2 regions of the Solibacillus sp. genome follow, and region 2 is predicted to be linked to the other one. Evidence: predicted binding sites of a transcription regulator. Region 2 holds the regulator's gene; the other holds the start of a gene.
What was found. The regulator NrdR, encoded in region 2, represses ribonucleotide reductase genes. The targets are predictions, from matches to a motif close to AACACNATATATNGTGTT.
Positions count from the first base shown of each region.

Region 1: a site for NrdR is predicted at 13,567-13,584, ahead of ABS917_RS03575 (vitamin B12-dependent ribonucleotide reductase). Genes of this name have one in related genera too.

Region 1 covers NZ_JBELZM010000002.1:284,081-300,258, reverse strand. The annotation lists gene kynU (kynureninase) at 1-80, opposite strand, end outside; gene ABS917_RS03640 (signal recognition particle) at 202-1,083, opposite strand; gene ABS917_RS03635 (RNA polymerase sigma factor) at 1,076-1,552, opposite strand; gene ABS917_RS03630 (hypothetical protein) at 1,657-1,839, opposite strand; gene ABS917_RS03625 (response regulator transcription factor) at 1,970-2,680, opposite strand; gene phoU (phosphate signaling complex protein PhoU) at 2,916-3,569, opposite strand; gene pstB (phosphate ABC transporter ATP-binding protein PstB) at 3,585-4,391, opposite strand; gene pstA (phosphate ABC transporter permease PstA) at 4,414-5,238, opposite strand; gene pstC (phosphate ABC transporter permease subunit PstC) at 5,240-6,154, opposite strand; gene ABS917_RS03600 (phosphate ABC transporter substrate-binding protein) at 6,176-7,006, opposite strand; gene trhO (oxygen-dependent tRNA uridine(34) hydroxylase TrhO) at 7,423-8,379, opposite strand; gene ABS917_RS03590 (VOC family protein) at 8,719-9,081, opposite strand; gene ABS917_RS03585 (2OG-Fe(II) oxygenase) at 9,394-10,029, shown strand; gene ABS917_RS03580 (YqjF family protein) at 10,083-10,859, shown strand; gene ABS917_RS03575 (vitamin B12-dependent ribonucleotide reductase) at 10,930-13,497, opposite strand; gene ABS917_RS03570 (lipoate--protein ligase family protein) at 13,760-14,596, opposite strand; gene ABS917_RS03565 (rhodanese-like domain-containing protein) at 14,693-15,076, shown strand; gene gcvPB (aminomethyl-transferring glycine dehydrogenase subunit GcvPB) at 15,248-16,178, opposite strand, start outside.
Region 2 covers NZ_JBELZM010000003.1:111,321-127,498, reverse strand. The annotation lists gene dnaI (primosomal protein DnaI) at 1-863, opposite strand, end outside; gene ABS917_RS04865 (DnaD domain protein) at 856-3,597, opposite strand; gene nrdR (transcriptional regulator NrdR) at 3,620-4,087, opposite strand; gene ABS917_RS04855 (glyceraldehyde-3-phosphate dehydrogenase) at 4,335-5,354, opposite strand; gene coaE (dephospho-CoA kinase) at 5,537-6,133, opposite strand; gene mutM (bifunctional DNA-formamidopyrimidine glycosylase/DNA-(apurinic or apyrimidinic site) lyase) at 6,146-7,018, opposite strand; gene polA (DNA polymerase I) at 7,031-9,661, opposite strand; gene ABS917_RS04835 (DNA polymerase I) at 9,945-10,382, opposite strand; gene hflC (protease modulator HflC) at 10,549-11,622, opposite strand; gene hflK (FtsH protease activity modulator HflK) at 11,619-12,590, opposite strand; gene pnpS (two-component system histidine kinase PnpS) at 12,856-14,394, opposite strand; gene ABS917_RS04815 (response regulator transcription factor) at 14,394-15,104, opposite strand; gene ABS917_RS04810 (ATP-binding cassette domain-containing protein) at 15,469-16,178, shown strand, end outside.

The DNA.
Region 1 (16,178 bases), on a different contig from region 2:
TCTTTTTTATAAAACTCATCTGAATATTTCCGCAGTCCATCCAATTCGTCGAGTTGTCTTGCTTTTTCTATCGTCGTCATGCTTCCACCCCTTCTAGTATCTTATTAATATCGTAAGGGGGAAAGATTCGATTGTCAAAGTATTCAGAAAGATAGTGAAATTAAGCTAACCGTTTTCTAAAAGGTAAACTGATATCTTATATTAAAGCCATAAAATTAAATACATATATGCTCCAGCATATAATTTCCACAATAAAAACTGCACGATGCGCCATTTATTTTTGCCGTGCTTTACTTCCAAGAGAATGTTAATAAGTGCCGACAAAACTAAAAATGCTATAAGCTGAAACAGATGGAGATGTGATGCAAAAATGAACAAAAGCAAGATTAAAACAGACAGGATTTCTACTGTACTTTGCCAATAGGTTGAATGCATCGGTATGTAACGTTTCGGATCGTCTGGGTCGCGCATCTTTTTTCTCAACTCATTCGTCGCAAACAGTAACAGTGTGATGAGTACTATGCCAATGATTAACGATAAATTTCGGTCTGCTGGTTCATGTAAATTGATAATTTCCTGCAACGAATTTTCGTTTGACAGATATATTTGCCCTGTACCTATATCCCGGTAATACATTACTTCGCTTCCATGGTATTCTTGGAGGCGCATCGTTCTGTTATCTTCAAACTGCAATCGGTAGCTTTGGTAAATATGAGGGTCTTGTACTTGAATATCAGTTTGCACCAACTGTTTCAATAAGCTTTCCATCTCCATTAATGTTTCTTCATCTTTCACTTTTTTCACACCTGCTTGCAGTGTCGACTCGGGATCCCCTTCCCATTGCATATAATAAACCGCTTGCAGTGAGTTACTATCCATATTGTCAGAAGTGATTTGCTGCTTTGGTGGAAATGTTCCGACTAAAAACAGCGTGATGCACGCAATCGCTATAATTACTGCAGGGATTTGCCAATGAAAAGGTTTAGAATTGAGGCGTTGCTGAATTTTATTGAAGTCCTCTTCCTTTTTTTCTGGATCTACTTGAATCTTCTTGAGCTGACTTAACTTTTCATCATCAAACATCCTCTTCCCCTCCTAACAGTTCCCGTAATGCTTTTAAACCGCGCGCCGTATTATTCTTCACTTTCACTTCACTGCAGCTTAAGATCATCGCCGTCTCTTTTACCGAATACTCTTCTATGTAACGCAGCACGATTACTTCGCGATAATTCCATTTAATTTGCTGAAGTGCTGTATACAGTTTTTCATTATCCGCATTGCGCTCGACTACTGTTTCCGGCAGATCTCCAACTGCAATGGGCTCCGTTTTCAACTGAAAAAAGCCAATAATCTTTTTCCTGCGATAATGGTCGTATACGAGATTTCTGGCAATTTTCATTAAATAAGTCCGTTCATATTCGGTATAATTTTTCTGATAAAAGCGGTAAAAGGTTTCTTGCAGTAAATCATGTGTTAAGTCTGTATCATTCGTTAAATAGCGTATGTATTTATAAACAGCGTCGTAATGTGCTTCAAAAACTTCCCGTCTCAACCTTACAGCCCCCCTTCCTCCATAAAGACGATCGACCAATCATCTGGAATCACTTTGACAAAATAAAAACCCGGGCAAATTTTCGTTTGCCCGGGTTCTCATCATTACACGCCCATTTTACGACGGGTATTGCTCGTTTTCTTTGTTTGTTGGCTTTTCATCTTTTTCGTTGATGTATCACCTTTTAAATTACCTTTGTTGCCAGCTGCATTATTTTTCTTCGCTTCCAGCTGTTGCTTCACTAATTCCTGCAGGCTTAATTTCTTTTTTTCATTTTGTTCAGACATATTCAGACCTCCTCATCAATCTACTTTTCTAAGTATAATCCGTTGCCGTTGCATTTGTAAAAGAAATGATGTAAATTACAGCATAAAAAAACATCTTGAAACTTTCACTCGCTCCAAAATGTTTTTTAACTTATGAACTGTACGTCACTTCCTGTGATGAAAGGTTGAAATAATAACCTAATCCACTTTTTGTTTTAATCCATTTCGGTGAGCTCGGCTCTTCTTCAATTTTTTCACGAAGCCTGCGTATATGTACATCGACTGTACGGCGATCCCCTTTTGTAAAATCTAGTATATCAATAATTTCTTCACGAGATTTAATATTGCCCGGCTGCTCCAGCAAATGAAGCAGCAATTTAAACTCGCGCTTTGTCAAAGGAATTTCCACTTCGTCCTTATACACTTTGAACATGACCAGATCTACACGAAACGGACCGATCAACATTTGTGAGACACGCTCTTGCTGCTGTAACTCTTTTTCATAGCGTTTTAAATGGATTCTTAAGCGTGTCAGCATTTCTCTGAATCCAAACGGTTTTCGGATATATTCTGTCGCCCCCATTTCAAGGGCCAGTACAATATCCAATTCATCCGTACGAGCACTGATCATGACAATCGGAAAATCATGCTTGAAGCGGACTTGACGGCAAATCTCGATTCCTTCCATATCCGGAAGCATCCAATCAAGCAGCATCGCATCGGGTTCAAATGTATGGATTGCAGCCAATGCCTCTTTTCCAGTTCGTACACTATGGACTTCATAGCTGTCCTTAACTAAATAAATATGCAGTAAATTCACTAAATTTTCGTCATCTTCAACGACTAATATTTTTTTCGTCATTAATGATTCCCCGCTTCTCTAATCAATTACGCCTCGGCGTAATTGTGCCAAGATTCGGATTGCGCTCTCGTAAAGAAACCCTTACCGAATCTGTGACATTCGCCGGAGGCATTAACTTCTTTCAGCAGGCATTTGAACACCCGATGAAAATTGACCAAAATTCTATTAACCTCTATCTATATAGATGGTCCCTGTGCGTACTGCTTTGCCTAAGCATAAAATCTGCTGAAGAAAGCTAATTTAAATCAAATAGCTGCCCTTTAATAAAGTAGGCTGTTGATTCCGCCATATTTGTAATATGGTCCGCTGCTCGTTCAACAAAGCGGTTAATGAATAACAATTGCAATGTTTGCTCGATTTCTTGAGGACTTTCTTTTAAATACTCAGTTAAAAGTGCATAGTTTTCATGATTATTACGATCTACGATATCATCAAGCTCTCCTACTTCTTTTGCCAATGCAATATCCGCATCGATAAATGCCTTCATTGATTTTTTCAGCATATCCATCGCGACATTTTTCATTTCGACTAATGATGTTCTATCTAAAATCGTTTCAGCTTTGCTAATGCGAATCGTTGCTTTTGCTGTATTTACCGCAAAGTCTGCAATTCGCTCGATATCCGACGACATTTTGATGACACTGATAATTCGGCGCATGTCGCGGGCTACCGGCTGCTCTTTCGCCATCAGCCATATTGCCATTTGATTGATTTCATTTTCCAGATCATCAATGTAATTGTCCTCTTCAATGACATCCAGTGCCAACACCATATCCTGCTCCTGAAGTGCTTTAAATGCCTTTTCCATCGCTACAACCGTCAAGTCGACCATTTCACCCATTTTATCCTGCAGTTCAAGCATGTTCTTTTCGAAATTTTCGCGAATCATTCCAAAATCCCCCTTTTATCCGAATCGTCCTGTTACATAATCTTCTGTACGCTCATCTTTTGGCGTTGAGAAAATAACATTCGTATCATCATATTCGATGACTTCCCCATTTAAGAAGAATGCCGTCTTATCGCTAATACGCGCTGCTTGTTGCATGTTGTGCGTTACAATAACGATTGTATAGTCTTTTTTCATTTGTGTAATTAGTTCTTCTACTTTCAATGTAGAAATCGGGTCAAGTGCCGAAGTCGGCTCGTCCATTAAAATAACATCTGGCTTCATTGCGATTGCACGTGCGATACAAATACGTTGTTGCTGACCGCCAGAAAGGCCTAATGCTGATGACTTTAGACGATCCTTTACTTCATCCCAGATTGCTGCACCGCGTAAAGACTCTTCTACAATTTCATTCAGAATTTTTTTGTTTTTAATTCCTTGCATACGTGGACCATAGGCAACATTGTCATAGATGCTCATCGGGAACAGATTCGACTTTTGGAATACCATCCCTACTCTTGTACGAAGTCTGATGACATCGCTTGATTCATATACATTTTCGCCGTCGATATGAATGTTCCCGATGACGCGTACACCGTCGATCAGATCATTCATCCGGTTTAATGTTCGTAAAAATGTTGATTTACCGCAGCCTGAAGGACCGATCAATGCCGTAACTTCCTTTTCTTTAATGTCCAGATTTACATTGAATAACGCTTGCTTTTCACCATAATAAAGGTTTAAATCATTCACTTTAATTTTTGTTGGTAAAGCGCCCGTAGAAGTCGTCGTTGTTTTAAAAATTGATGCTTTAGAAATAGTCATAGTCATATAGGTTCCGCTCCTTTTAATAGTCCGCTTTGTTTAACTTTTTCGAGATATATGTTGCCGTTAAATTCAATACTAAAATAATGACGATTAAAACAATTCCGATTGCTGCTGCAAGGCCTATATCGCCGGCTTCCTGTGTCACTAAATACGAGTGGACCGTTAATGTACGTGCAGACGAGAAAATACTTGATGGCATTGCCGCCACTGTCCCTGCAGTCAGGAAAATCGCTGCCGATTCACCGACAATACGGCCGATTGATAAAATGATCCCTGATAAAATTCCCGGCATTGCACTTGGCAAAATAACTTTAATTAATGTTTGCAGTTTTGTTGTTCCTAGTGCCAGAGAACCTTCACGATATGTTGCCGGCACTGTTTTCAATGCTTCTTCTGTCGTACGTATAATGACCGGTAATACGATAATCGTTAATGTTAATGATGCTGCGATAATCGACATCCCCAACTTCAAAATCACTACGAAGAATACGGCACCGAATAAACCATATATAATCGATGGAATCCCTGTTAAACTTTCTGTCGCATAGCGAATGATGCGTACAAGACGTCCTTGTTTTGCATACTCATGTAAATAAACGGCAGCCAAGATTCCGATTGGCGTTGCGATTAAAAGTGAAATGACTATCGTTAAAATTGTTGTGACAATCATCGGGAAAATCCCGCCGCCACCTGTTGGCGAATAATCACCGAATATGAAATCCAAACTGATATATGAAAAACCTTTATAGAAAATATAGCCAACGATTACAACTAATACGGCTACTGATACAAATGCGGAACCCCAAAGTAAGCCGCGAAACATATTGTCTTTAAATTGTCGCATGTTACTGAGCCCCCTTCGCTGTAATACGTGCTAATACAAAGTTTAATATTAAGATGAATGAGAATAATACAATCCCTGTTGCAAACAGCATTTCCTGATGTGTTCCTGCTGCATAGCCCATTTCAAGCGCAATGTTTGTCGTCAATGGACGTACACTGTCTGTCAGGCTTGTCGGGATAATCAGTGAGTTACCTGCAACTAAAATTACGGCCATCGTTTCGCCTAATGCACGGCCTAATCCAAGAACGATAGCTGCCATAATACCTGATTTCGCAGCCGGTACAACAACTTTAAAGATTGTTCCTATTTGTGAAACACCTAAAGCAAGTGAACCTTCACGATATGTTTTCGGCACTGCACGAATCGCAGTTTCGGCAACTGTTACAATTGTCGGTAACATCATAATCGCCAGTACTAAAATGACTGCGATTAAACTTTGTCCACGTGCTAATCCAAGATTATCCTGTAAAAACGGAACGATAATCGCTAAACCGAATACCCCGTATAATACTGACGGAATACCAGCCAACAGCTGAATTGCCGGTGATACGATTTTAGCTACTGATTTCGGCGCAATCTCCGCCAAGAAAATCGCTGTTAATAACCCGATTGGCACCCCGATTACAAGTGCTCCGATCGTTGCGTAAATTGATGCAACAATCATCGGGAAAATACCGAATTTATCTTCTGATGGTACCCAATCACTGCCAAAAAGGAAGTCGAAGAAGCTATAACCGCCTGTTACGAATGGGTTTGCACCTTTATAAAATACGAATCCTACGATTAGTAGTAAGCTCACTACCGATAGAAGCGCACATGCTAAAAATATTTTCGATGATAAGCTTTCTAAAAAGTATTTTCGCTTATTGCCTTTGCTTATTTGCTGTTCTACTTCGTTTCTGTTTTGTGTATTCACAAATTTATCCTCCAGCACTAATTATTTCGTTAATGGAATCGCTCCTGCTTCTTCCACAATCTCTTGTCCATCAGCAGTTAAAATGAAATCCATAAACTTTGTTGCTGCTTCCGGAACGTTCTCTTTATAAACAAATAGGAATGGACGAGATAATTTATATTTACCTTCCAATACATTGCCCGCTTCTGCCTTTACTCCATTAATGTCCATTGCTGAAACAGTTTCATCGATATATTCGAATGAGATGAATCCTATCGCATGCTTATTCATTGCAACCGTTGTTTTAATATTTCCGTTTCCGCTTGCTACAATTGCATTACGAATCAATTGTCCTGATTCATAGTCGACGATTTCCTGGAATGCATCACGGGAACCTGATCCGTCCTCACGTGAAACAACGACGATTTCCATATCTTTACCGCCTACTTCTTTCCAGTTAGTGATTTCACCTGTGAAGATTTGTTTCACTTGTTCCATCGTTAAATCTTTAACTGGGTTTGATGGGTGTGCAACAACTACAATCCCGTCATAAGCAATGACCAACTCTTGAATACCGGAGTCGATTTCTTCCTGCTTCAGATCACGAGATGACATCCCAATTTGTGAGACATCGTTAATCGCATTTGTAATTCCTGCTGATGAACCAATTTGATTTATTTCAATTTTAACGTCTTCTGTTTCTTCATATTTTGCTGCTAATTTCTCTGCTAAAGGTCCAACTGATGTAGAACCTGAAATCGTTACTAAGTCTCCGCCGCCAGAAGATGACTCCGTAGAATCTTCATTACTGCAAGCTGCTAATACTACCATTAGAATTGTTAACCCAATGAAGTAACATGTTTTTTTCAACATACTTCAATCCTCCATCAACATGAATGTTTTCTACCTGCCTTAACAATACATTCATAAAATTAATATCATGTATTAAACATGTAAACCTTATGTAAATTATGAAGAAATGGTCTTTTTATTATGTAAGATCATTCAGTTAAATCAGAAAATTTAAATTAATGAGTGTAAATTGTAAATATTTAAGAGATTATTTAACAAATATGAGGGATTTCTATGAGGAATTTAATAATTTATTTATAAAGGAAAAGGAAATATGCCGATATTATGTTCAAATCTTTATTGAACAATGTAAGAAATACAGAAAATCGGCAATTCGCAATGAATATTTAGAAAAATCTATTTACATTGAATTTACAAAAGGATGTTTTTTTACAAAAAAGAAAAATGCATCCCTATTGAGAGATGCATTTTAAAATCTATTTTACTGTAGCTTCAGCTTCTAATAATTCAATCGCTTGTTGTACTTGCTCTACCGTTAAGTTATGACGGACGATATAGCGATTGCGTTCATGTTTTGTACATTCGATTGTACAGCCACCTAAATGCTTCGCTTCGTTTTCCTCTGATGCAATGATTTGCTCATTACATTCAGGGTTAGCACAATTAATGTAGCGTTCACATGGTGTTCCATCAAAGTGGTCACGTCCAACAATCACGTGTTCCACCTGGTTAATCGGCACTGTCAGACGCTCATCGAATACGTACATTTGACCATCCCATAGCTGACCTTTAGCAACCGGATCTTTACCGTATGTTGCAACGCCGCCATGTAATTGACCAACATCACCGAAACCTTCGCGCTTCATCCAGCCTGAGAATTTTTCACAGCGGATTCCGCCTGTACAATATGTTAATACATTTTTACCTTCGAACAGTTCACGGTTTTCACGTACCCATTGCGGTGTATCACGGAAATTCTTTACTTCTGGACGAATTGCGCCGCGGAAGTGACCGACATCATATTCATATGTGTTTCGTACATCTAGTACGACTGTATTTTCGTCTTTCATCTCTTCCAGGAATTGCTCTGGAGATAAATAGCGACCTGTTAATTCATGCGGGTTCACATCTTCTTCCAAGCCTAAGTGTACAAGCTCTGGACGTGGACGTACATGCATTTTTTTGAACGCATGGCCTTCTGCTGGATCGATTTTGAAAACAATCCCTTTGAACAATGGATGTGCTTCCATCATATCGATATAGCTTTGTGTTTGCTCAATCGTACCTGAAACCGTACCGTTAATCCCTTCACGGGCAACTAAAATACGACCTTTTAAACCAATTTCCTTACATGCAGCTAAATGCTCTTCTGAAAAAGCAGCAGGATCTTCAATCGTTGTGTAATGATAATACAATAATACTTGATAATTCATTTTTTTCACCTATCATTCAATATATTTGCAGGATATACCTGATAGTTTAAAACTACCATACAATGATACGCGATTTCCGATAAATTTACCAGCATTAATTAGACGGAGGTTATTAGAAATAATTAACTATTCTACTTAACATTGATATAATGTTTGAAAAACTATTTTGAGAATAGGGGGTTACAAAAATGGGCTTTCTAATATTTGCGTTACTAATCGTCATTACCTTTACCACATTGGCAATTGAAAGAATCCTCAAAGACATACGTTCGCAGAATAAAGAAATCATTGGGCTATTATCAAATTCTGATGTGGACAATAAGAATAGACTGCAATAAATTAGATTTGTTGAATCATCTCAACTCTATTTCCGAAAGGGTCTCTAAGCTCAAACCGTTCATAATTAGGAATAGGTACGGAGTCCAAAATCTCGATCTCATTTTCCAACAATACTTTTCTCCAATAGGAAATATCTTCAACTTCGTAGGCGAGATGCGCTTTAGTAGTGAGCCGATTAAAGCCATCTTCTGTTCCTACATGCACTTCCTGATTTCCTACTTGCAGCCAAAAGCCCCCTCGCCCCTGCAGTGCAGAAGGTTTTGAAATTTCATTTAAACCTAAAACTTTGCAATAAAAATTTTTCCCTGCTTCCTCAGTACCTTGGGGAATTGTTATTTGTGCATGGTGTAATCCAATAATCATTTGCTTTCCTCCTCCATAGCTCACTCTTATTCCATTATTTTACTTTAAATAAGACATAAACAAAATAATAGGTTATTTATGTAAATCCATAACTTCTTCTTATCAATCTTAATTGCTAGTTAAAACTTACAAATACTAGCACTTAGGAATCAGTCATAATTTTTTTTTATTATTACCCCATTACTTAAATACCATTAAATTCAATTAAATGGTATAATATGTATCGAAGTAGAAATACATTCTTATCCTACATAAAAAGTGAGAGTAATGTTTTTGTACTAACTTTGAAGCAATTGCGGAAGGATATAACATATGACAACAGAAGTTTCGATTTTACCTATTCAATCTGTTTATTCACTTGACAATCGTACGATAACAGCAGAAGTTCTTAATGAAGAACCGCTCATTGTAAAGTTTTCGAATGTTTTAAGTGATGAGGAATGTCAGAATTTAATCGATTGTGCTTCTTCGCGTTTGGAAAGATCCAAATTAGCAAAAAAAGAAGTAAGTCCGATTCGTACGAGCAGTGGTATGTTTTTTGAGGAAAATGAAAATCCGCTTATTTCAGTAATCGAAAAACGTATTAGCAGCCTGATGCATCTTCCAATCGAACATGCCGAGGGTCTACAAGTTTTACATTACGAACCCGGTCAGGAATTCAAGGCACACTTTGATTTCTTCGGTCCAAATCACCCTTCAAGCAGTAATAATCGCATTAGCACGTTAGTAGTCTACTTAAATAATGTGGAAGAAGGAGGCGTTACAACGTTTCCTAATTTGGGTATCGTAACTGTACCGGAGAGAGGTTCAGCGGTCTACTTTGAATATTTCTACAATAATCAAAAATTAAATGAACTTACCCTTCATAGCGGTGAGCCAGTAATACGAGGCGAGAAATGGGTTGCTACCCAATGGATGCGGAAAAAACAAATCCGTGAACGGTTTTAATCCGGTTCAAGAAATTTTATCAAATACAATAGATGTGAAGGAAGTGACTATCTGTGGTGGAGCTCCTAAACATAAAAGAAAACAGATGGGATGACAGTCATCGTCCTTGGCGACTGCCGAATTTACCTTGGGGGATGAAACAAACGTGGAGTGACTTGTTATTCGCCCATTATCCCGTTAAATATGAGGTTTTACGGAAGTTAGTTCCAAATGCGATGGAATTAGATGCATATGACGGTGTGTGCTGGGTTGGGATTGTCCCGTTTCGCATGTCCGGTGTGAGGCTTCGAGGATTGCCGCCAGTTCCAGGTACCGCTGAATTTCCTGAACTTAATGTGCGCACCTATGTAACGATTGATGGAAAACCGGGCATTTATTTTTTCAGTTTAGATGCGGATAATTGGCCGGCTGTAAAAGGTGCCCGGACATTTTTCCATTTACCGTATCATTACGCTAAGATGGAAATTAAAAATTTAGGAGATACCGTACTGTTTGAAAGCAAAAGGCGCGATCAATCAGACATTGTATTCGCGGCCCGCTATAATCCCGTTTCCGAACCGTTTATCGCGGTAAAAGGATCATTTGAAGAATGGATGGCAGAGCGTTACTGCTTCTACACATTAAATGCTTCAGGTGTCCCGGTGCGCTGTGATATTTTGCACCACCCATGGATTTTACAACAAGCAGAAGGTGAAATCACCCTTAATACAACGCTGTCCAAGCAAGGAATTATTTTGGAAAATGATCAGCCGATCCTGCACTTCTCTAAAAAAATCGACGTACGTGCATGGCCATTAGTAAGTCCTGCTACCGGCCGGTTACGTTTTTAGGGTGAGTGTGGTGAGTATCTTTCCAAAAAGCAAAACGCAACCCATATTATATGGGTTGCGTTTCTTTATTTTATAAACCGCATTTCAGCTGCGCACCGCAGTTTGTACATGTGTTGCAGCCGCCCATTTCTTCCACCGTACCTTGACGGCAAACCGGGCATGTATTGCCAACTTCAGAACCAATTGTCACGTCAGTATCTGTTAATGGTTTAATTGTATCCACTAACACCACTTGACGTTTAACTTGGTCTTCCGATTGTTTTAATTCTTCAAACTCTAATTGCTCATCTGAATTTGCTTCTTCAGCTTTTAAAGTTAATACTTGTGTATCACGAGATCCATCGACATACACTGTACCACCTTTAGCACCGCCACGGTATAGACGCTCGTACACTTTTTGTACTTGCTCTACTCCATAGCCTTTTGGTGCGTTTACTGTTTTCGAAATTGATGAATCAATCCAGTTCTGAATGATACATTGAACATCTGCATGTGCTTCAGCAGAAAGTTCCATTGATGATTTGAACCAGTCCGGTAAATTATTCTCATCCACACCCGGGTTCGCATCTAAATACTCTTTTACAATTTCAGCTTTTACTTCAATAAACTTCCCTAGACGACCTGAACGATAGTAAGTGAAGCTGAAGTAAGGTTCAAGCCCTGTTGCAACTCCGACCATTGTACCTGTGGATCCAGTTGGCGCCACCGTCAATAAATGCGAGTTACGAATACCGTTTGCCACAATATTTTCGCGAATCTGCTGTGGCATTTTTTTCATGAAGCCTGTGTTAATGAATGCTTCACGTAAACGTGCTGTTTCAGCTTCTGTTTGTCCTTCAAGGAACGGGAAGCTGCCTCGCTCTGTTGCCAGTTCAACGGACTCTTCATACGCTGCAACCGCAATTGTCTTGAAGATTTCATCTACTAGTGCATTGCCTTCTTCAGAACCGTATTCTTTTTCACAGTAGATTAACAAATCGGCAAGACCCATTACACCAAGACCAACTCGACGTTCACCTAGTGCCTGCTTTTTATTTTCTTCCAGGAAGTACGGTGTTGCATCGATAACATTGTCCTGCATACGTACGCCAACTTTTACCGTTTTGCGTAACGCTTCAAAATCAACTGTTTTCGTTTCTTTGTTTGCAAACTTCGCCAGGTTAACAGCAGCTAAGTTACAAACGGAATATGGTGCTAATGGTTGTTCTCCGCACGGATTTGTCGCAACAACTTTCTGACCGTACGCTTTTGCGTTTGTCATGTCGTTGGCGTTATCAATGAAGAAAATCCCCGGTTCTGCTGCATATGTTGCGCAGACATTGATTAAATTCCACAGTTCTTTTGCTTTGATAGTGCGGTACGTACGAACCGGGTAACCAAGTTTCTCCCACTCGCGAACATCGCCAACTTCATGCCATTTTTCATTGTAATCCAGCATTTGAGCCGGAGTGTAGTTCTCTACATCCGGGAAGCGCAATTCGAAGTCCTGATCGTTTTCTACAGCATCCATAAACTCTTTTGTTAATGTAACCGAAATATTAGCGCCTGTCAGGAAATCCGGATTATGGACTGAATACGTTCCGCCATCACGCAGCTTTGTTTCAGCGTCACGAATAATCGCTTCGTTAAATCCGCCAAAACCTTCAATATTTTTATAGTTCACAATGCCTTGATACATCGCATCTTCCTGCTGTGTTAAAGGCTTGAATTTTAATTTTTCTTTTGCAAGACGAATAATTGTTTCGTCTGCTGTATTCTCGATCAAATAACGCAGAATACGCGGATTTTGCATTTTTGAAATGATAAACTCCACAATATCCGGATGCCAATCTGCCAGCATAATCATTTGGGCTCCACGTCTCGATCCACCTTGCTCAACAAGATGTGTCAGTTTGGCAATATCATCTAGCCAGCTTACTGATCCGCTTGATTTACCGTTTACACCGCGTGCCAATGTATTGCGAGGGCGAAGTGTCGAACCGTTCGTACCAACACCACCACCACGGCTCATAATTTCCATTACTTGCTTGCGGTGATCACTGATGCCTTCACGGGAATCGGCTACAAATGGCATTACATAACAGTTGAAGAATGTTACTTCTGTTTCTGAACCTGCTCCGTAAATTACACGTCCTGCAGGGATAAAGTTCATCGACACAAGCTCTTCGTAAAACTTCCCGAACCATTCCTTGCGCTTTTCTTCTGTTTTTTCAACTGAGGCTAAGCCTGTCGCATTACGCTTCGCAATTTGCTCATAAAAAATTTCGAGCGGCTTTTCAATAATATCCAATGACCGTTCGATAATACCTGTCTCTTGTTCTTCGCCTTCTAATACATGACGGTAATCTTCGTCAATTTTAATAAGGGCGGTTTTCTTTTCCTGATTAATCGAATGAATAATGCCAAGTCCACGCGCCGGGAATTTAGGATCTTGTTTAACTGTCAAAACAACAAAATCCCCTGTTTTTAATGTTTTCTTTTCCGTATCTTTAAAAGAATAACGGTCAATCATTACAAGACGAGATACACCTTTATGCGTAATATGCATATCCGGTGTGATCGGGTGCACTTGAGGAAATTGCTCAATATCTTGATTTAATTGATTGACTTGGATGGATTGTTCTAAAACACTTGCCACCGCGTAAGCCCCCTTTGAACGATTTAATAATTTTAAGGTTCCCTTCACGAATGTAAACTAAACACATTTTATACCATATATTGTGCTAATTTATTAAATACCATTCTATATGTTGGGTTATATAATTTCACTTAAAAAAGATTACAATAAATCTTTTTTTCAAACAAGGGGTTGATTTTTTTTTGTTTTTGTTGAATCCATCTATATCAACGTTTCGGGTATAAAAATTTTTTTGCAAAAAATAAAAACACACGTTCGTAATCTATTTTTTGAAATTCCATTCATCTGTCAAATATTTATTTTGCATCAATTGTTCTACATATTGAGTTTGCTGCTCTGTTAATACATAAGGAATTAGTTCTATGTTCAAAGCTATTTCAAATCCTTTAGAAAATGCGTCTACACATTGCTCGACTGTGAATGGTGTGTCGACAAACTGATTCATCGCAACCGCTTTTTCGGGTAACTTTTTCCGCATTTTTTCTTTAGCCTCAGCCGTAGCAAAATTAAATACCGATAGCAGCAGTTCTTCGTTCAGATCAAGTAAAATGGCGCCATGCTGCAAAATTACACCTTTTTGACGTGTTTGCGCACTGCCCGCTACTTTTTTCCCTTCAACCACAAGCTCATACCAGCTCGGCGCATCAAAACATACCGCGCTCTTCGGTTTCTTCAGATCATCCAGTTGTTCCTTCGTCTCCGGCACACTAAAATAAGCGTCCAGTCCTAAAAGACGGAACCCTTGTAAAATTCCTTCGCTAATGACACGATATGCCTCTGTAACGGTTTCCGGCATATTTGGGTAGCTCTCTGACACAATCACTGAATATGTAAGCTCCTGGTCATGTAAAACGGCACGTCCACCTGTAGGTCGACGGATGAAACCTAAGTTTTGCTTTTTTACAGCTTCTAAATTAATATCTTTATGTACTTGCTGGAAATAACCGATTGATAATGTTGCAGGATTCCACTCATAAAAACGAATAACCGGCGGGATTTCCCCTTGGCTATGCCAATCCAGCAATGCTTCATCCAGTGCCATGTTATAGGCCGGGCTGCATGGACCCGAATTTATAAAATACCATTGTTTTTTCACAATTTTTCGCCTCCACCAATTCATTTTAACAAACTCGCTCGACTAACTCTAGTTCATCTCTTATAATAGATAGTACAGAAAGAAAGGGGCAATATCGCAGTGACAATTTTATATACGATTCTAGTAATTTTAGTAGTAATCGTTGCTTACGTAGTAATCAACTCTATGCGCTTGAAAAAATCCGTAACAAATTTAACACAGGAGCAATTTATTGAAGGCTACCGTAAAGCACAATTAATCGATTTACGCGAACCTAAAGAATTTGAAGCGGGACACATCTTAGGTGCTCGAAACATTCCGATGACGCAACTTAATACACGTCATAAAGAAATCCGTCCAGACCTGCCTGTATACCTTTATTGCCAAAACTCTGGTCGTAGTGCACGAGCAGCGCTGACATTAAAGAAAAAAGGCTATAGCCAACTGTTCCAATTACAAGGTGGTTTCAAAACTTGGACAGGTAAAGTTAAATCGAAAAACTAATTCTAAAAGTTCTCTACATCGTAGAGGGCTTTTTAATTTTCATTCACCTGCCCAACGAATTGAAATAGTCTGAATATCAGCAGTTCCTACTATTATATAGTGACACGTTAGAAGTCTAACCTTACTCATAGAAAAAAGGTCAGAAAACAACTCTGACCTTTTTGTCACAATTTATGAAATTGTTACTTTTTCTTTTTTTGTATAACGTAATACCGGTGTACGTGCAGCACGCGTTTCATCTAAACGGCTGATTACCGTTGTATGTGGTGCTTCTTGTACGATTGATGGGTTATCGATTGTTTCTTGAGCAATTTGAATCATTGCATCACAGAATGCATCCAATGTCTCTTTTGATTCTGTTTCTGTTGGCTCGATCATAATACCCTCTTCCACATTTAATGGGAAGTATACTGTTGGTGGATGGTAGCCAAAATCAAGAAGGCGTTTTGCTATATCCAATGTACGAACACCTAATTTTTTCTGACGACGGCCTGATAGCACGAATTCATGCTTACAATGACGGTCGTACGGTAAATCAAAATGCTCTTCCAGACGGCGCATCATGTAGTTTGCATTTAGTACAGCATATTCTGTTACAGCCTTTAAGCCATCTGGTCCCATTGATCGGATATACGTATATGCACGGACATTAATGCCGAAGTTTCCGTAGTAAGGTTTTACACGACCGATTGATTGTGGACGGTTGTAATCGAAGTGGAATGTACCATCTTCTTTTTTCACTAATACTGGTTTAGGCAGGAATGGGATTAAATCCGCTTTTACCCCGACTGGACCTGAACCCGGACCACCACCACCGTGTGGACCTGTAAATGTTTTGTGTAAGTTTAAGTGAACACAGTCAAAGCCCATGTCGCCAGGACGTGCTTTACTCATAACAGCGTTTAAGTTCGCGCCGTCATAGTAAACCTTACCGCCGACACCGTGCACGATTTCAGCCATTTCTAAAATATTTTCTTCGAATAAGCCTAAAGTGTTCGGGTTTGTCAGCATAAGCGCTGCTGTATCAGGACCGACAACACGGCGTAAATCTTCAAGATCAACTAAGCCGTCTTCACCTGATTTGATTGTGATTGTTTCAAAA
Region 2 (16,178 bases):
TGTTCAGTTACGGACCATTGTTCCTCCAACTGTTTGTAATTGAAGTTTGAAGAGATAAATGTCGGCAATTTTTCCGCCATACGGTAATGCAGGATCGACCCGATAATTTCATCTCTTGTCCAAGTAGAAATCGGCTCTGAGCCTACATCATCGAGCATTAGTACCGGTACTTTTTTTACAAAGTCGATTTTCTGTTCAATCGATCCTTCTGTTACAGCCGACTTTAATTCACGGATGAATTCCGGCATATATACTAATAAAGTTTGAATACGTTCTTTCGACAAAGCATTTGCGATGGCACCTAAAATATAGGTTTTCCCAACACCGAATGTTCCGTATAAATACAGCCCTTTTGCAGGAAGCTCTTTCGTCTCGCGGTATTGCTTCCTGAATTCAACCATAAACTGTGTCGCAGCCATACGGGAGTTATCATTCATATCCATTTCATTAAAGTCTGCCTTCAGAACATCCTTTGGCATATACATCGTCTTCATCATTGAAGCTAGTTCACGCTGGTCATCTTCTTTTATCATTTGTTCGCACTTGCGGTAAATAATATTAATTTGACCATTCGAAAGCATTAATTGCGGAACATGGCCTTTATAGAAATTTTGACAGTGCGATGTAGAACCGGCTCCACAGCAAGTGTGCTTTTGCTCAACAAATTCAAAAAGAGTTGTCATGCCATATTGAATAACAGCCGAGTTTTCCGTCATATTATGGTCATTCATAAACTGTTTTACACTTGGATGTGTAAGAACCCGGTTTTTTAATTCATTATATTTTTGCTCAAATGATGGGATATTTATTTTATTGAGCGAATCTTTTATTGGTTCGATCGTACTCACCTGCTTTTTAATCACTATTTAATTGCTCTAATAATTTTTTGCGCCGCTCTTCAAAATCAAGTTGGTTTTGAGTATTGTTGGAATTAGCTTGTTGAACAGGTTCTTGATCTTTTTCTTTAAACCAATCCGGAACAACGCCAACTTTTCTTGCCCCGCGCTGTTTGTTTTTCTTATCTTGCATTTCAGTATAGATCTTCGCTTGATTAATCGTCTGAATTTTATTGTTTCGCCATGTATTTGCGACACTGTTAATATATTTTTCTGGCAATGCACCTTCTGTTTTTTCCATTACATACTCTAGCATGTAATTGACGACAGCCGGGATCATCTTGTAATGCAGAATCAATTTTTCCGCTGTTGCTACAACATACGCAAACGGCTCATGACCATCGTTTAACTCTTTTGTGAAAACGTAAGGCGTCGCTTTTTCATAGCGGGCCAATTCTGGTGTAAACACATAATCCCCTGGATAATATTTCGGTAAATCCTGCTCGGTAATTTTCACATCTACTTTATTTTCTTTATAATTCGATTCAATGTAAGCAAGTGCATCTTTAGCCAATAAGATGTTTTTCAGCTGCATATTCAATGCAAGAGTCTGAATTTGGTTACGTCCAAAACGGCTCGTTTTATTCGTTAATATAAATTCAAGAATGGCATTGACAACACCGACTTTAATTCCGTGTTTTAATACAAGGTCATCCACTTGCTTTACTAACATTTCAACCGGTTCTTTACCGTTAAGTAAATTTTTCATGAAATCATATGGCAATGTTTCATCGAACGCCGGAATCCATTTTGACATATCTTTTACTGTAACTTTAAATGCAAGCGGTGTATCCATCGTAATTTTAGATGCCTTCAATTGAGATCCATCGCTTTCTTCTACAATGCGAAGAGCTTCTAAAGCGTTTGCCGGAGGGTTTAACATCCAGTTACCGGCGATAGACTGCACAAAGTTTTTCGTTAGTTTCCCATTGCTCTCATTATAGGCATATTCCATTAGCACATTGACCGCACCTACTGAAAGGCCTTGCTGCAATACGAGTTCCTCGGCTAAATCGACAATAAATTTAACCGGCTTCTTCCCTTTATAAAGTGATTTCAGGAAATAATAAGGAACCGTTTTATCATAGTGAATCGACTGATCATCTACCGTTAAATAATCTTCTGTCACTTTAATAAGATTGCGTTCATTTCGCTTTTCAATATAGTCCAATGCTTGTTCGGCTGTTTTTATTTGATTATACCGGATTTCAGATGCCAATGCTTCTACAAACGATTCCGGCAAGTTGCCTTTTGTCGAATCCCACACATGACGTATGATGACGTTCGCCACTTCTATCGGGATATCATAAGAACTGTAAAGCGATTCTGCTATTTTTACATGCCCTGAAAACGGTTCTTCACCATGAGTCAAAATCAGCAAATACTGATAAGGTGTAGAATTTTTATAATCAACGAGCGCTGAATCAGGAGAATCGGTTTTCGAGTTATTATTTTCTTCAACTTTATTCAAATCGTTTTTCGTAACCGTAATTTGCGATAAGTTTTTCGATTTACGATCACGGTAACTATGTTCAACCTTTGCGATTTCCATTGTATTTTCAGCTGTTTTTGCACCTTTTTTCAGCCAGTTATTCATGACTACTTTCATAAAGTTTTTATTATAATTTAATTCGTCACTCATAGAAATATAATGAATCAAAACATTCAATGTGCCGTAAGAAACCCCTTTTCTAATGAAATTATTAAATTCCATTACAACGGATTCCGGAGGCAAATAACCATTAAATTTTTGGAAAACTTCAATCGGTGAGGTTTTTTCTAAATACTCGATTAACCCTTCTTTATCATTAATATTTTGCTGTGTTTTTGCAGGAGCGGTATTGATTACTTCAACCGAACGGAAAATGTCCTGTTTTTTAATCAGTTTCGGCTTTGCGGCACCTACGTTCAGCTGGTAGTATTCTTCACAACGTTTTTCAAGCTCTTTTTTCGTAAGTCCTTCATCTGTATCCCATGCCAATAACACTATTCTTTGCATATCCGTCACAGAGAAATTATACATAAACGCTAATTTAGCAATGGCAATCTTAATGTCCAGTGTAAATAATTTACTTGGGATTAAGTTTTGGCTCATCCCCATCATGAAGCTTTTAAAATCAAATAAGTCATACTCAAACGGGTACGACATTTTCGAACGTTCGTTTACCGAACCTGTATTTTCCTGCATTACTTGCTTTAGCTCAGTTTCTGTTATTGCAACAAATGCATCATTAAAGCTGCATGTTACATCTTTGTATCCATTTAGGGAAATATCATGTTTCGATAATTTATCTCGTAATGATTCATATTGTTCGCGGCCGATTTTCCGTAAAAGCGCTACAGAAAGAATCGAATCGTCAAAGAAGTCATGGCCAGTCAATGGTGGATATAAAATATACTTCATCGATTTATATGAGTCCATCATCTTCTCAAATGACTTCACTAAACCAATTGCTTCTAATACAATTCTTGCTTCCAGTAATTGCTTCGGTTTAAAACTTAATGAATCGAGCAGGTTGCTATGAAAACAAGTTGCTTTTTCGTGTTGTTGTGTTTCAACCCATAACTTTAAGTATAATGCCGTAGCTTCAACACCGATAATCGGCTGATAGCATAATTGCAATGCAAGCTGATGCTCACTAGTGATAGTTTGAGGGCAATGAATTTCACAATGGTCATATGGATTTAGCTGATTCATCATTACCATCTATCCCTCCTAGCACTTATTTGTCATTTGACTGACGGGTCATGATTTCTTTCAGTTCCTCGATAAATACAGTAATATCTTTAAATTGTCGGTAAACAGATGCGAAGCGTACATAGGCCACTTCATCAATTTTCGCAAGTCGGTCCATTACCATCTCCCCGACATCTTCCGAGCGTACTTCTGCATTGCCTAATCGGCGCAATTCTTTTTCGATCGATAAAACAATCTCTTCTAATTGTTCTAATGCAACCGGCCTTTTTTCGCATGCTCGTATTAGACCACGCAATACTTTTTCACGGCTAAACTCCTCGCGTGAACCATCCTTTTTCACAACGATTAACGGGGTTTCCTCAATTTTTTCAAATGTCGTAAAGCGAAAGGCGCATGATTCACATTCACGACGTCTGCGAATTTCTTTATTATCATCAACAGGTCTTGAGTCTACAACGCGTGTCCCATTGTATTGACAAGCTGGACATCTCATATAATAATTTCTCCTAAAAGTTAGTTTAATTCTATTATAACAAAAACAACGCGCTTGAAATAGTGCTTCACGCGCGTTGAAATTTTCCAATGGAAAGTCATTCAATTATATAGTGCATTGTTGCTTCACACAATAGAAAAAGCCTTTTGCAAAAATGATTTACTTTCCGCAAAAGGTTCTTTCTGTGTCATTAAGGCGTATGTTTATGCCTTTTTAAAGTGATCCGTCACATTTGATGAAGCAATAATTATGCATTTACTGCTGCTAATTCATTTGCAATTTTCTTTGTTAAGTCTACTACTCGAGCAGAGTAACCCCACTCATTATCATACCAGGCGATTACCTTTACTTTACGGTCACCTAATACAATCGTAGTTAAACCGTCTACAGTAGATGAGTATGTTGTTGTATTGTAGTCAGAAGATACTAATGGCTCCATAGAGAAGTTTAAAATACCATTCATTTTGCCTTCAGCTGCCGCTTTAAATGCTGCATTTACTTCTTCTACTGTTACGTCTTTTTCTACATCTACAACTAAATCAACTAAAGAAACGTTTGGTGTTGGCACACGTAATGCCATGCCGTGGATTTTTCCATCCAATTCCGGTAACACAAGACGTAATGCTTTGGCTGCACCAGTTGAAGTCGGGATAATAGATGATCCGCAGTTACGTGCACGACGTAAATCTTTATGAGGATTATCGATGTTGTTTTGATCGTTCGTATAAGCGTGAACTGTTGTCATTAAACCGTTTACAATACCGAACTCATCGTTTAATACTTTTGCTACAGGAGCTAAACAGTTTGTTGTACAAGATGCATTTGAAATGACATCATGCTTTGATAAATCCAATTTATCGTCATTTACACCTAAAACAACCGTAATATCTTCGTTTTTACCAGGAGCAGTTAAAATAACTTTTTTCGCGCCAGCTTCAATGTGTTTTGCTGCTTTTTCACGGTCATTGAATTTACCAGTAGCTTCGATTACGATATCTACGCCCATCTGAGCCCATGGTAATTTTAAAGGATCACGTTCACTAACTAATTCAACACGTTTGCCGTTTACAATTAAAGCACCTTCGACTGCTTCAACAGTTCCAGGGAAAACACCATGATTTGTGTCATACTTTATTAAATGTGCTAACGTTTCAGATGGATAGCTTGCGTTCACTGCTACGATATTCACGTCACCGCGCATCATTGCTTGTCGGAACACCATACGACCAATGCGGCCAAAACCATTAATTGCAATAGAAACTGTCATATTATTTAAATCCTCCTAAAAGTACGATTCATTCGTTTTATTTATTCGTTGATTAGTATAACACATACTCGAAAAAGTTGAACATATTTAATCCACTTAATTAAATTTGTTATTTTCAGATAATACATACCCTCAAAACAAAAACCTCAACCAACTTTATTAAAAATGGTTGAGGTTTTATTTTACTTCAGCACGTTCCACTCATACAAAACATTTTGTAGCTGAATTGCTGTATCTTCCAGCGTGCCATTGTTATGAATAACCGCATCAGCTAACTGTTCTTTTTCAATGACCGGGATCTGTGTCGCAATACGGGCATTTGCTTCTTCTACCGATAAGCCGTTCCGTTCCATTAAGCGCTGCAGCTGCACTTCTCTTTTTACAGAAACTACAATAATTTTTTCAACGAAATGTTCCAGCTTGCTTTCGAATAGCAGCGGAATATCCATGAAAATATTTTTTTCGCCAAACGAGATAAATTCATCACGCTGACGCAGCATTTCTTCACGAATAGCCGGATGTATGATGCTATTTAAAGTTTTACGCATTTCCTCATTATGAAATATAATACTTCCCACTTTTGCACGGTCCATTGAACCATCATGTGCAATGACTTCCGGTCCAAATGCTTCTGCAATTTTTTTTAATGTCGGTGTGCCGGGCTCGACTACTTGTCGTGCTACTACATCTGCATCAACGATCGGCAATCCGTAAGACTCAATCATTTTTGCAACTGTGCTCTTCCCGCTGGCAATACTACCCGTTAAACCAATAATCACAGCAATTCCCCTTTACTTTTGACATTGCGGACAATATGTTGATGTTCTGCCCGCGATTACGAGCGACTCTGTATTTGTTTCACATACAACACATTGCTTTTTTCCATACATTTTCAGTCGATGCTGCATCGTACCTGCACCACCATTAATACTCCGGTAATCTGAAATTGTCGATCCGCCCGAATCAATGCTTTCCTGCAATACATCACAGATTACGTGAAAGAGCTTCGTCTTTTGCTCACGACTTAACTCATTCGTTATCTTCCCGGGATGAATAAGCATTTTGAACAATGCTTCGGTTGCATATATATTGCCGCAACCAGAAATCACCTGACCATCCATGATAACTTCTTTAATCGGTTTTTTTGCGAATTTCGGCTTTTCACTTTGCATGAGGAAAAAATCACATGCGATTTCATCAAAGGGCTCCGGCGCCATTTTTAACAATGGCGGATGATCGTCAATTTCTTTAATAAAGCGTAATTCACCAAAACGGCGGATATCGGCATAGACAAGCAATTCTCCGCTTGCCAATGTGAATATCGCATGAATATGCTTCCGGAATTTTTCTTCCGTAATCTCCAGCACATCATTAACTACAAACCATGCTCCACTCATCCCTAAATGATTCACTAAAATAAAACGTTCATCATTTTTCTTAAGATGAAAGAATATATATTTCGATCTGCGCTCCAATTTATCGATTGTCATATCGCGTACTAACAGTTCAAATTGAGAAGGCTTTGCGTTTTTTACAATCGCCTGTTTACCTGCTTCATGCGATGTATAAACGACATCGGATAAAGAGACAGATTCAATTGTCTTCCCTTCTACGATAGGCCGTAAATCACGTACGACCCCTTCTACTTCTGGTAATTCAGGCATAAATGGTACTCCTTATTTCGCATCGTACCATGTAGGACCATATGAAAACTCAACCTTTAACGGCACGCTTAACTTAATTGCATTTTCCATAACTTCAGGTACGATACGTTCTAAAATTTCAACTTCTTCTTTTGGTGCTTCAAAAATCAGCTCATCGTGTACTTGTAATAATAGCTTCGTCTGTAATCCTTCTTCTTCAAGGCGTGCATTCATGTCAATCATTGCTTTTTTAATAATATCCGCGGCACTTCCTTGGATCGGTGTGTTCATCGCTGTACGCTCCGCAAAACTTCTTAAATTGAAGTTCGAGCTTGTGATGTCCGGCAAGTAGCGGCGGCGATTTAAAATCGTTGTAACGAAGCCGGCTTTCTTGGCCTCTTCAATACTTGTATCCATATAGTTTTTTACACCCGGGAAGCTTTGCAAGTAGTTTTCGATAAAAATTGCCGCTTCTTTGCGTGTAATATCAAGGCTTTGTGATAAGCCATAATCGCTAATCCCGTATACAATGCCAAAGTTAACAGCTTTGGCTGTGCGACGCATTAAGCTTGTCACATCATCCGGATTTTCAAGATTGAACACATCCATTGCCGTACGTGTATGGATGTCCATTCCTTGCTGGAATGCCTCTACAAGCGCATCATCACCGCACATATGTGCTAATACGCGCAGCTCGATTTGAGAATAGTCTGCAGCAAACAGAATCCAATCTTTTTTCGAAGGAACAAATGCCTTTCGAATTTTGCGCCCTTCTTCCAAACGAATCGGGATATTCTGTAAATTCGGGTTTGTTGAGCTTAAACGTCCCGTTGATGTTAATGCCTGTTGGAAACGAGTATGCACTTTGGAATCCGCTTCATGTACCTCTTTAATCAACCCTTCAATATAAGTTGACTTTAGTTTCGCGAGTGTTCGGTATTCCAGAATATGCTTTACAATATCATGCTCGGACTGCAGTTTTTCAAGCACATCGGCTGCTGTCGAATAACCCGTTTTCGTCTTTTTGATGACAGGTAAGCCTAGTTTATCAAATAAAATGACACCAAGCTGTTTCGGTGAATTAATATTGAATTTCTCGCCTGCCAGTTCATAAATTGTCGCTTCCATTACTTCGAGCTTTGTCTTCAGTTCATCACCCATTTGACGTAATGTATCGATATTGACTGTTATCCCTTCGCTCTCCATTTTCCCTAAAATATGTGCAAGCGGCAGCTCCAGCTCTTTATATAATTCAAACTGTTCATTTTCTTTCAGTGTTTGCTCTAAAACTGGCTGCAGCTTCCATACTGCTACTGCTTTTCGGCTTACATGTTCTGCTACATGATCTGCACCAGGAACAATCCACTTTGCCCCTTTTCCGTAAATCGCTTCATTGGATTGTACATCCTGATAACCGAATTCTTTTGCAAGTGTTGCAACATCATCACCTGAAATCGACGGCTTTAAAATGTACGAAGCTAACAATAAATCGAACTCCACACCTTTTAGCTCGATCCCTAAACGATGGAGCATTGCTTGTGTCGCCTTACTGTCGGCAACATATTTTTTCTTGGTTTCATCTTGAAGCCATGCTTTTAACTCCGCATTATCAACAACATTCTCAATCGCTGTATAAACAGTACGGTCCCCATCCGACAATGCTAAACCGAGGGCATTACAGCTATGGTAATGTTCATTTTCCAACTCCAGGTGAACAGCCATCGTATCTTTGAGCATGTCAGTTGTAATAGGCTGCACATTTTCAAATACTAGCTCAGCTTGTTCAGTTTCTACTGCTTCAAAATCGCTTTTTTCGATTAAAGATTTAAACCCAAGCTCCTGCCATACATCAAGAAGTGCTTCCTCATCCGGACCTGTATAAGCTAATTCATCAATTGTAATTTTAAGCGGTGCATCTGTATGAATTGTCGCAAGCTTTTTTGATAAGTGTGCCATTTCTTCATTATCTACCAGCTTTTCTTTCATTTTCGATGCTTTCAATGAATCCATCGCTTCATATAGTTTTTCTATTGTACCGTGTTCCTTCAATAATTTAATCGCTGTTTTTTCACCAACGCCTGGAACTCCAGGAATATTATCCGATTGATCGCCCATAAGCCCTTTCATATCGATAATTTGCTCTGGTGTCAGTCCATACTTTTCTTCAATATGGGCAGGTGTATATTTTTCAATATCCGTAATCCCTTTTCGGGTAATATATACAGTAACATCCTCTGTTGCGAGCTGCGTTAAATCCTTATCTCCTGAAACAACGATAACTTCTATCCCTTGTCCAGCAGCCTGTTTCGCTAACGTTCCAATAATGTCATCCGCTTCGTACATTTCCAGCTCATAGCGTTTAATCTTATATGCATCGATCAGCTTGCGAATATAAGGGAATTGTTCGGAAAGCTCTGGCGGGGTTTTTTGACGGCCCCCTTTATATTCACCGAAAGATTCATGACGAAAAGTGGTTTTTCCGGCATCAAACGCAACAAGCATTTGTGTCGGATTTTCCTCACCGATAATTTTTTGCAGCATCGTCGTAAATCCGTAAGTCGCATTTGTATGAATCCCACTGTCGTTCGTCAGCAAAGGCAATGCAAAAAAGGCACGATAAGCTAATGAGTTTCCATCTAATAAAAGCAATTTTTGTTTTGTCATGCAAGTTCCTCCATTTATATAGATCAATTTCGCCTTGGCTTCATTGCGTCCAGATTCTGCTATGTGCTTGCGCAAAGTACTCATAAAACGAATCTGTAACATCCGCCGTTGGCACCAACTTCACTTAGCAGTTGTTAAAACATTCGCTGAATGATGTTCGGTACGATTATATGTTCTCTTTCTACTTTAGCGATTGTTCACATGAATTGCCAATATTTAATGTGGTGTTCGACAGATTTTTTAGGCAAACAAAAAGGCCCCTATTTCTAGGAGCCTGGAATCTTTACTTTAACTTTTTAAATTTATAGTTTTTCACGACTTCGCGTTTTTCTTCATAGAAAATTTCTTCAAAAATAACCGTTAATAAAAAGGCATTTAAAAATGGAATGATAACATACATCGGCATGCCGCCTAAATCGTATGGCATTAACCCGCGCGCAAAAACTTCTACGAATCCGATTTGCGTGAAATAAAAGATCGCACCAATACCAACTTGCCAGATCGGACGCTTATCTTCGCGTTTTTCAAACCATAGAACTTTCTTGAACGAATCACGTACATCTTCTGCAATGAACGAACTTAATACTAAAATAGCAATAAACAAAATTGGTATATGAAAAATTTCCACCTTCACGAAATTAATATTGGATTGATAAAAAAGCGCCGTCACAGATGTTGCCATAATAAATGCGATTAAACAATTCTGTATTACTTTACTCAAACTTCGCCACTCCCCCTATTTGAACTAACTATACTATAGTATAACAGTAAAATAATAGTTTCCAATAATATAATTTGAAAATTTAATGAAGTTAAATAATGTAATTTTTTCCACACGAGGAAAAAGCCATTTAGAATGGTTTCATTCCAAATGACTTTCACATTTTTTAATCTAATTGTCCGGATAACAGTTTAGCATATGGCGAGTCTGACGGGATAATAATCATTGTCTCATTGCCGATTGTTTTCTTGTATGATTCTAACGTTCTGAATAAACTGTAGAATTCCGGGTCTTTCGAGTAAGCGGCATTATAGATTTGTGCAGCCTGTGCTTCACCTTCTGCTCGGATGACAGAGGCCTCTTTATTTGCTTTCGCAAGTGTTACCTGTACTTCCTGATCCGTTTTTGCCTCTTTACTTCGCTTTTCCGCATCCCCTTCAGACAGATACTTTTGCGCAATCGATTGACGTTCCGAAACCATTCTTGTATAAACAGACTGCTCGTTTTCCTCTGGTAAATCCGTACGGCGAATACGTACATCAATTACTTCAATACCGAAATTGGCTGAATCAATTAACTCATTGACACGTTGCGTAACACGGTCGTTAATATTCCCGCGTTTTGAATCTTTTTCATTAATAATATCGCCGTATTCCGTCTGACCGAACTCTGTACGAAGTGCCGAATAGATGAATTCCTCCATACGATTTTCCGCATTCAGCAACTGTCCGGCATTTGAAATTAATGCCTTCGGATCCGTCACACGCCAAACAGTATAGTTATCAATAATAATTCGCTTTTTATCTTTCGTACTGATCTCTTCTTCTGTCATATCATGTGTCATCAAATTGCTTGGAAGAGTTGTCACACTTTGAATGAACGGAATTTTCATATGAAGTCCCGGTTCACTTTCGTACTTCACTACTTCCCCGAATTGGCGAACTACTTTATATTCATTTTCTTTTACAATATACAGATTCGCAATTACGATAATTAATGCGGCAAAAACAACCGTTAATACTATCACGGAAGATACCCATTGCTTTACATTTATCGGCTTTTTATCTTTTTTTAATGGTGTAGGTGCTTTTTTTGCTTTTGTATCACCGTTGTTAACTTGTTGATCAGGACCGTTTGCCTTCGGTACTTCCTTTACTTCTTTCGATCCTTTTTTGTTGCCGAACAGTTTTTTCACAAACTCATCTAAATCGCCGTCAAAATTATTTTTGTTGTTACTCATTCACTTTTGCTCCCTTCTTTTTTCTCTTCTGTAGAAGGAGGTGTCGTTTGCATTGGCTGAATCGGCAAGTACTTCATCGTACCGCTGCCGTCATCATTCATAATATAAATTTGGGCATTCGGTAAAACTGCCTCCAATGTTTCGAGCACTAATCGTTCACGTGTAATATCCTTATTCAGGCGGTATTCATCATAAAGCTGGTTAAATAGCGCTACTTCACCTGTCGCTTGCTCAATACGTGAAGCCTTTTCCCCTTCCGCTTTTGAAAGAATTGCCGCTGCTTCACCAACCGCTTCACTTACACGCTGGTTTTCATACTTTTCCGCTTCGTTAATCTTTGTATTTTTTGTCTCCCGTGCATCGGTAACATCTGTAAATGCTGCACGTACTTCCTCATTCGGAACTTCTACATCTTGCAGCTTTACACCTAAAACCCCAATACCGATATCGTACTTATCGATTAACGATACAAGCAACTCACGTGTTTCCGCTTCAATATCCGCTTTACCATCCGTTAATGCCTCATCGATTGTTGAGCTGCCAATGATTGAACGAATCGCACTGGATGTCGCATTATGTAAAATCGTTCGCGGCTCCTGTGAACTAAATAAATATTTTTTTGGCTCAACAATGCGCCATTGAACAACAAGGTCTGTTAGAACAATATTTTCATCACCTGTAATCATTTTTGTTTCTTTATCGAATGCTTCCACCGTACCGTCCGGGTTTTGCTTATAGCCGAACTGTAAACTGTATGTTTCTTTTGATAAAATCTCTACTGACTGTATTGGCCACGGTAATTTAAAATGAAGTCCTGAATCTTGTATTGTTTCATCCGCTTGACCAAATGTAATCACTACTGCCTGTTCCGATTCATCTACTGTATACCAGGATGTCGTTACAACAATAATTCCTACGACACCCATTAGAATAAGCGCTACCCACATTAATGTTCTTTTTACACTCATCGTATAAAGCCTCCTTACTTTTCAATTTCCTCTTATTCTACGGGTAATCAATTGTAAAAGTTTCATATTTTTTCAAATTGAGTAATCAAAAAATATGAACAAAAAAACCGCATAAAAAGCTTCCAACTTTTTACGCAGTTTCTTCATTATTATATTTAATTTCTTGCTAAGCGTTACCTTCATTTAGAAACGGGGGTTTCTATTAAGAACTGTAACACCGCAATATGAAGTTCAATTAAATGTTTTGTAAATTTACTGTTAAATTTTAATCTTTCAAAGGTAATAACACTTTAATACTTGTCCCTTTTCCGACTTCACTTTCAACCATAATTTTTCCGTTATGTGCTTCAATCAAATGCTTTACAATGGACAAACCAAGACCTGTCCCTCCAGAATTTCGGCTTCTTGCCCGGTCTACCCTGTAAAAGCGCTCAAAAATACGAGAAATCTCCGCTTTTTCAATGCCGATACCTTCGTCTTTCACTTCAAATATCCCATATTGATCATTGGCACTAATACGTAGTGTGACCGTAGTTTCTTCTTTAGAGTAGGCGATCGCATTGTTAATTAAATTCGTAAAAATTTGCATTAGACGATTTACATCACCTAAAATAACCGCATCCTGTTCTATTTCTACATCAAACTGCATATTTTTATTTTCCAATTGCGCGCTTGTCAAATCAACAACCCGAACTAAAATATCCTGCAGCTTTGTTGGCACTACATCGAGTGTAAAACCATGCCGCTCAATTTTGGATAGCTCGAGCAAATCATTGACGAGAACCTGGATCCGGTTGCTCTCATCATAAATGATCGTCAAAAAGGACAGCAGCATCTGCTCGTCTTTACATGCCCCGTCTAGAAGTGTCTCGGAAAATCCTTTAATCGAAGTAATCGGTGTTCGCAGCTCATGCGAAACATTCGCTACGAAATCTTTTCGAATCTGCTCCAATCGCACAAGTTCACTCACATCATGCATAACTATTACGACACCAAGCCAGCGCCCATGTTCACCAACAACAGGCGCCCCATAAACTTGCTCATAATATTCTTCATTTGCGATTTCCATTTCAAGCTGCTGACGATATGGTAATTCCGTTAAAAAAACATGATCGATAAACTTTTCAAGCTCTTTCGGTAATCCGAGCATCATGAAATTCTTACCAATGAGCTTCTCTTTAGGCAGCTCGAACAACGTCTGGAATTTCCTGTTAACAATCGAAATATTGCCTTCCCGGTCAATCATCATTAATGCACTGCCCATATTTTCAATCAATGTTTTTAAACGTTCTTCTTCAATTGCTCTTGTTTTCGTAATATCCTGCAAATTCCGTGCCAAAATGTTAACGGAATTTCTTAACTCAACAATTGTATTCGGTCCATTCGCAAAAGCGCGCGCACGATAATTACCTTTTGAGAGTTCTCTCGCAGTTTTTGTAATATTAACAATCGGGGTAATAAAATTGCTTACAACCCGGTATGCCATAAAACTCATAATAATTAAACCGCCTAATAGTAATGCAGCAATAATCAAATATATTTTCTGCTTCGTACTTTGTAATCCCTCGGCATGTCGATCAATTGTATAAGTATCTAAAATGGCTTCTTTCTGTGTTTCAGTAAGTTCAATCTGCTCCTGCTCGATCACTTGCTCCAATTGCTGCTCGGAATCCTTTGTCACTTCATGGACAAACTCATCGGCGAAAAATGGAAAAAGCTGCCCTATGAACAGTCCTAGAACAGCTAAACTTGATCCAATTACTAAAATAAACGAATAAAATAAACGATTTTTCATTGCGTTCATTATTTTTTGGGCTCCTCAAATTTATAACCTAAACCACGGATTGTTTTAATAAACAGTGGTTTACGACTATTTTCTTCAATTTTATCCCGCAGATGGCTAATATGAACATCTACGATACGAGTATCCCCGGCAAAATCATAGTTCCATACAGCACTAAGCAGCTGATCACGCGTTAATACGCGGTTTTTATTTTCAAGTAAATAAACAAGCAATTCAAATTCTTTCGGCGTGAATTCCAAAGACTGTTCATCGATAAATGCTTCAAATCGCTCCGGGAAAACTTTTAAATTACCGAATGAGTAAACTACTTCACTCGATTCAACTGCTTCTTCCACAACCGGGCCAGAGAAACGTCGCAGCACAGCCTTTACTCGGGCGATTACTTCACGCGGGCTGAATGGCTTTGTCATATAATCATCCGCACCAAGCTCTAAACCTAATACTTTATCAAATTCATCGTCTCTCGCAGTCAGCATAATAATCGGTATATTGATGCGTAAACGTCGTAATTCTTTACAAACTTCAACTCCATCAAGTTTTGGCAGCATTAAATCCAATAAAATCAGATCCGGTGTTTGTTCTACTGCTGTATCAAGACCCGCCTGACCATCATGGGCCAATAGAACTTCAAAACCTGCTTGTTCCAAGTTATATTTCAATAATGTTGCAATTGGCATTTCATCTTCTACTACTAAAACCGTTTTAACCATTATAAGTTCCTCCAAAATCGATTTGAAACCCCCATCTCAAAATCAATCTTCCAGTGGTTGGCTATCAACTATTTCGTTAAATATGTACTGATTAAAGCACTATCTTCATAGTAACAACTTTTTTTGAAAAGTACAATTATTCCTCTGTTCAGCTAACTATATGCTCTTTATTACTTGAAGAAAATTTTAATCCTTATTATTTCGATAGGTAAAATTTTTTTTACTATTGACTGAATATTTATTATTATGGTAACATTTAGAAAAATTGTTTATACAGCCACAAGAAAAGCATGTATAAATTTTTTTGTTTACAATCCCTAGTAATTCAATATGTTAAGTATTTTAACGGAAAGTAGGTGCTTCCATGGCAAATGGAATCAATATTGAGTTAGTAAATTTAACAAAAAATTTCGGTGAAAAACAAGTATTAAAGGATATTAATTTAACAATCCCCGCTGGACAATTCGTTGCGATCGTTGGGAAAAGCGGTTGCGGAAAAAGTACGCTTCTACGTATCATTGCAAATTTAGAACAAAAAACGGCAGGGGAATCTTTAAAGGACGGTATTCAACAGGAAGACTTTTCAGGCGTTCGCGTCATGTTTCAGGAGGATCGTTTACTTCCATGGCTATCTGTTTTAGAAAATGTAGGGGTTGGCACAGAGTTAAAAAAGGATTGGCAACCACTCGCATTAAAATCACTTGAACACGTAGGATTAAAAGACCGTGCAAAAGAGTGGCCACATGTACTGTCAGGAGGCCAAAAACAACGGGTTGCATTAGCTCGTGCGCTTAGTGCACAGCCAAGACTTTTGTTATTGGATGAACCGCTTGGTGCATTGGACGCCCTGACACGACTGGAAATGCAAAATCTAATTGAACAATTGTGGTTAAAACAAAAATATACGTCGTTACTCGTGACACATGATGTGGCAGAAGCAATTGCGTTGGCAGATCGAATTATTTTAATCGAAGACGGAAATGTTGCTTTAGATTTACCGGTAAAACTCCCTCGTCCAAGAACACGGTCAAATCCGCAATTTGCGGAGCTTGAGGAAATTCTGCTTCAGCATTT